DNA from 2 places in the Vibrio iocasae genome. Region 1 is predicted to be linked to the other one. Evidence: riboswitches for the same ligand, from Rfam matches in the RefSeq annotation. Region 1 holds a riboswitch; the other holds the start of a gene.
What was found. A riboswitch is a leader RNA that binds a small molecule or an ion and turns the genes downstream of it on or off. The one in region 1 is predicted to bind cobalamin.
Positions count from the first base shown of each region.

Region 1 (3,142 bases):
ACCCGGCAAGGGATTTTGGACCGAAAATCTTTGCCTGGATGGCGGGGTGGGGCAATGTAGCCTTCACTGGAGCAAGAGATATTCCTTACTTCCTTGTTCCTATATTTGCTCCGTTAATAGGTGCAATCATTGGTGGGGGCGGGTACCGCATGCTTATCACCAAAAACTTGCCAGAGGCGACAACAAACTAGGCTATTTTTAGTTTAGTGAATAAGTAGTAGTCCCCTTGATATCGGTCACAACGAGTATAGAGTGCTGTAATGTAAACTCGGATTTAACGTCACATTGAGCATAACAATAATAGGAAAACTCTAATGAACCGACCGGAAAGCTTCCTGGAGTCACAGGGAATAAACAAGGTGTTGCAGGATTTTGCCAATGCAACCGGGTTAGCTGTGGTGCTGGTAGATATAGATGGTAAAGAAGTGTCGGCTTGCTTTAACTTTACCAACTTCTGCCAGAAGATCAGAAAGACACCTGAATTGTATGCCAGATGCATTGAAAGTGATCGATGCGGGGGACTAGAAGCTTCTAAATCAAATAAACCGTGTATTTACCGTTGTCACGCAGGTTTAGTTGATTTGTCTATTCCATTAATAGTCGGAGGCCACTTAATCGGGTTTGTGTTATGTGGTCAGGTGCGGGTATCGAGTGGCTCTAGCAGTGCTGAGCTTGGCGATATTCAGCCAGTAGACATGAAGTGGATGAAGAACGCAGAGCTTATTGAGGACTACAACAATATTCCGGTCGCAGACTATTCAAAAATATTTTCTGCTGCTGATCTGCTAAAAACATTGGTGGATGATTCAATTAAAAAACACATGGACTTTGTTGTTATTAACGACAAATACGATGTAAGAACTTTGTTTAAGTCCAATGAAGGGAATCAACCACACGACAGTAAAATTAAAAAAGCGCTCAGATATATTGAGGCACATTTTTTTGAAGATGTAAGACTAGAAGAAGTGGCTGATCACGTTTATTTAAGTCCGCATTATTTTAGTAAGCTGTTTAAAAAAGAGATGAAAATTGGCTTTAACGCCTACGTAAATCAACAGCGCATGGTTGGTGCTAAAAAAATGCTGCAATACAGTGACTGGTCTATCTCCAGAATTGCACACAACCTCGGTTTTTCAGGGGCTAGCTACTTCTGTAAGGTGTTCAAAAACGCGTACAACACCACACCTCAGGAGTTCAGGGCATCACTGAAAGATGAAGAAGAAACACTAGTAGATGTTTAAAAAATAGGACCCAGATAAATATTGGCTGTTTGTCGATAAATATATTCCATCTCTCTAACTATTTTGACAGGGTTATATATGTATTGTTTTGTGGTCAATATTTATCAGCAACTCAAAAAATGAGTTAAGTATTTATCTTTTTGTCAAAATTGATAAGTATCAATTTAGTGAATTTATTCATGTGAGAAACTTCTCACATCTATTTAGTGCTTAGCGAATACGGGTGATTTCGCAGCAGTAAGTTAAAAGTGAATCAGGTGAAAGTCCTGGACTGTACCCGCAACTGTAAGCGGACCGTTTGTATCCGAGCAACGAATGAAGCCAGATACAGAAGAGTTCGTAAGTCAGAACCTGCTAAATGGAATACTCAACTATAGAACAACCTGGGCGGGAGCACTCAGAGTCGTCTTGTCATGCGATTTCTCCTGCCCTAGCTGTAAGTAAAATTCGATGTATACCAACTTTCTGTATAAGTCGTATGCATTAAGGAAATAGTAAGTGGGCAAATTAAAGCGTTCAAAAAACAATTCAGAACTGCGCTGGGGCTATACCACAGGTGCATGTGCTGCTGCGGCTGCGAGAGCTGCGGTAAGAGCGCTTATTACACGCGAACTGCTTACCGAGATAGAAATTAAGCTGCCCAATCGTGATCTTGTCACCTTTCCTTTAGCACGATTGGAAACAAACGAGTTAGACAATATTGAACAGGTAATTGCGGGTGTGATTAAGGATGCTGGTGACGATCCTGATTGTACTCATGGTCTTGAAATTCAATGCATTGCGCGCTGGAACGGTGAAACAGGTATCCACCTTAAAGGGGGAGAAGGCGTTGCCACGGTGACGCTTCCCGGACTAGAACTACCTGTTGGCGAGCCGGCCATTAACCCTGTACCGAAAGCCAATATCCTGGAAATGGCCGAACTTGAATGGGCGAAAGCACCTGATGAATTGCGTGATGAAAAAGGTCTGGAGTTAACCATTTCTGTTCCTGGCGGCCTCGAAGCTGCGAAGCAAACCATTAGTGAGCGACTTGGTTTGATTGGAGGCATTTCGATTTTGGGAACGCGCGGTACCGTTAAGCCTTATTCAACATCTGCGTATGCAGCGTCGGTAAGACAATCGGTGCAGATCGCCCGGGCTAACGGGCTGGAACAAGTTGTTTTGACAACGGGTAGTCGCTCGGAAAAAGCAGCTATGACTCAGTTTCCTGAGTTAGGGGATATGGCCTTTATTCAGGCAGGTGATTTCATCGGTGTAGGCCTTCGCGCAGGAAAGCGCTACGGCCTTAAAAAAATATCGCTGGTTACCATGATTGGTAAGCTCGGCAAGCTGACATCTGGCCGGATGATGACTCATGTTTCCGGCCACGCCATCGACTTTAAACATTTGAGCGAACTTGCTCAGGAAGCAAAATTATCAGAATCCCTGTGCCAGCAAATTGCTGACGCAAATACAGGGCGACACGTATTAGAACTGGTACGTGAACACAAACCAAAGCCATTTCTAACCCAACTGTGTGAAGAAGCCAGAATGCATGCGAGTAAGTATGTTGCAGATGCGCTTCAGGTTGAGGTGATTCTTATCGATTTTGATGGCTCTCCACTGGCATGTGCTCGTGGTGAAAGTACGGTTCACGAACAGCAGGAATTAAAAGATCTTTCAGACGGTAATACTATGGATTCAATGCAACAAATGACTCGTCAGGGACGAGTAATAGAGAACGGCTCATTCGCAATCATTGATGATGAGATCCAAAAGTTTCACGGTGGTCATAGCTACGATGAACAGCAGTGGCAGGTAGTGAGACGAGCTATTCACACAACTGGTGATTTCGAGTTCGCTAAGTTATTTAGGTTTAGCCCTGGTGCGGTTGAAGCGGGTATCAGCGCGCTTAAAGCGGG
Region 1 is NZ_CP145310.1:791,703-794,844, forward strand. Features, by position in the region: gene SNR28_RS03640 (MIP/aquaporin family protein) at 1-191, shown strand, start outside; gene SNR28_RS03645 (PocR ligand-binding domain-containing protein) at 315-1,241, shown strand; cobalamin riboswitch at 1,435-1,615, shown strand; gene SNR28_RS03650 (cobalt-precorrin-5B (C(1))-methyltransferase) at 1,740-3,142, shown strand, end outside.

Region 2 (3,142 bases), on a different replicon from region 1:
TACCTTCCATTGCTTCGGTAAACTCTTCCGCAGACATGCGAATGATTTGTACATTTTCAATGTTGTTGGCTGCGATATTGTATTGAGCAGAATCGACTGATGGCTTAGCTAGCTCTGTTGCCAGTACACGCTCAAAGTTCTGAGCTAAAGCTAGTGAGAAGTTTCCATTACCACAGTACAGCTCTAGAAGATCGCCTTTACTCTCGTTAGTGCAATCTATCGCCCACTCCAGCATTTTCTGTGCTACTTCACCATTAGGTTGAGTAAAACTGTTTTCGACTTGTTGGTAGATATAAGGTTGGCCATTAACATTCAGCTTTTCAACAACGAAATCTCTGTCGAGAACGATCTTCATCTTACGAGCGCGACCAATAAGGTTCAGGTTAAACCCTTCCGATTCTAACTGCGCTTTTAGGTTTTTTGCATCTTCAGTCCACTGCTCGTCAAGCTGGCGGTGGTATAACAGTGATACAAGGATTTCACCACTGAGTGTGGATAGAAAATCTACCTGAAATAGTTTTTTACGAAGCGACTCTTTATCTTTAACCAGCTCTACTAATTTAGGCATCAAGTCGTTGATTAGTTTGCTTGCCGCCGGGAATTGGTCAACTCGATACTTTTCGCGAGTTTCCTGATTGAACATGATGTAATAAAGGTCATCACCTTCATGCCAAACTCGAAACTCCGCACGCATTCGGTAATTCTTCTCTGGTGATTCATATACCTCAAGCTCGGGAACACCATATTCGGAAAACAGCTCATTCATACGAAGCTTTTTTTCTTCTAGTTGTTCTTGATAACTTTGAGGGTTCATTTCAGGAATTGCCATATCGTTGCCTTACTCATTCGCACGGAGAGCGCAGATTTTATTCAATAGCAGGAGCATGTCCAGCTTTGTGTTGCTTTATTTAAAGTGTAATTCGATATACGCATGTATTATGACGATTTTTTATTATAGGAGGTTAACTTTCTATCTAGACACTTAATCAGTGAATAGATAGTATTTTCCCGATTGCTGATAGCGATGCTTTATATAAATCATTTGCATTACAGGGAATCCGGTGTAATTCCGGAACTGACGCGCAGCGGTAATAGAGAACGAACATCTTAGGTTAAAAGCCAAACACTGCTTGAATAAAGTGGGAAGTGAGATGCTAGGTAGTACGTGTTGTATTGAGCTCTTAAGTCCGAATATCTGACAGCAACGTTAAGTATAAAAATACTTGGAAAATTCTACGCGATTTAGGGAATTACAATGCGAAAATCATCTATAGCGATAGCAGTGGCATCGCTTCTTTCTTATACCTCATTTTCATACGCGCAAAACTCAGCTTCAGATGAAGAAACGATTGTCGTGTTTGGAAGAAGTGAAAATGTAAACTCTGTTTCAGATATTGCATCTAATATCGTTGTCATCGGTCAGGAAGAAATAAAAGCCAGTGGCGCGACCTCATTGTCTTCGTTGCTCCGTAGTCGAGCCGGTATCCAGATCTCTGACTCAAACTCAGGCCCTACGATAGCAATGAGGGGCTTCTCTGGTAGCCAAGCAGCACACAACACTCTAATCCTTGTTGATGGAAGAAAGCTTAACAAGCCAGATTTATCCGCCCCACAACTTTCTTCAATCCCGCTCAACCAAATAGAAAGCATTGAAGTAGTATCGGGTAGCTCTGGTGTTCTTCACGGTGATCAAGCTGTCGGTGGTATTATTAATATCATCACTAAAAAAGGTGGTGAAGTCACAGAGCTAAATGCATCTTTGGGAAGTAATAGCGCTTATGGTGGTGGAATTAATCTGTCCCGACAGATATCTGATACATGGAGTTATTCTTTATCTGTTAGTCAGGATAGTGATGAGAATTATCGGGATCATAATGACCGCGATACAGCGATGCTTCTGGCTCGTATCGACTATGCAGAACAAGATGAAGCTTTTTATACAGAATTCAGCTACTACGATAATTACCGTCAGTATGCAGGTAGCCTGTCAAAAACTAAATTCGAAGAAAATCCAAAGCAGGTGAACCCTGCAAACGCAAACGACTATGCTCATGAAATAACAAAGGCAGCTCGATTGGGTTATAAGCGTGATATCAATAAAGATTGGCTGGCTAAAGCGGATTTAAGTTTTGATGACACTTCCATAAACAGTATTGGTTGGGGCTCAAAAAGAGAAATAGATAGCATTCAACAAGCTGTTCAACTTCAGGCTGAAAGAGCTTTGTCAGTAGATGCAGGGAGGGGCAACCTCTTAGTTGGTCTGGATATTGGCCATTCCGACTATGACGCATCAACCAGAAAAAATAAGCAACTAATGTCTAGCTTATACTCTCAGATAAATTACCCCGTATCCAATAGCGTTACTCTTATTGGTGGCGGCCGCTACTCTAAAGTAGAAGACGATATTAAAGATTCGTCCACTTATGCTGGTGGAGCGACTCTCAAAGAGGATGCAACAGCACTAGAGCTCGGGGCAAATATCAAACCAAACGACAATACACGTTATTATGTTCGTGCAGAAAGCAACTTTCGTTTTGCTAAAGTTGATGAGCAAGCTTATACGTCTCCAGGGGTTGCTGGATTGAAACCACAAACTGGTGTTTCGATAGAAACGGGTGTTGACTATATCTGGGACGACTATTCAGTTAAATTTGATATATACAACTTAAAGCTTGAAGACGAAATAGTTTTCGACTCCAGTGCAGAGAAACCCGTGGGCGGTAACTTTTCCGGGGCGAATGTAAACTCTGATCCTACAGAAAGGTTTGGTGGAACATTCTACTTCGATGCCTATGTCACGGAAGAGCTAATGCTTGGTGCCGAGTATAGCTATGTAAATGCGGAATACAGCAAAGGTGACAACAAAGGAAATGATATTCCTTGGGTAGCAAGTCATTCAGGTAGAAGCTTTGCTAACTACGATTTAACTTTTAACTGGAAGCTGTTCGCAGAAGCCGTTTACGTCGGTGAGAAATATGAAAATGGCGATAGTGGTAATGTAAACGACAAGTTAGATGCATACTGGCTTGGAAATTTGGCGCTTTCCTATATTAACGAATCATTTCAGGCAAATCTGAGGGTTGATAATATAGCGGATGAAAAATATGCAGATTTTGTAAGCTATTCCAGTTTTGGTTCAGGG
Region 2 is NZ_CP145311.1:3,477,746-3,480,887, reverse strand. Features, by position in the region: gene trmA (tRNA (uridine(54)-C5)-methyltransferase TrmA) at 1-829, opposite strand, end outside; cobalamin riboswitch at 1,000-1,218, shown strand; gene SNR28_RS25825 (TonB-dependent receptor) at 1,256-3,142, shown strand, end outside.
Region 2: linked by a shared signal. The riboswitch ahead of SNR28_RS25825 (TonB-dependent receptor) and the one ahead of SNR28_RS03650 (cobalt-precorrin-5B (C(1))-methyltransferase) in region 1 are both predicted to bind cobalamin.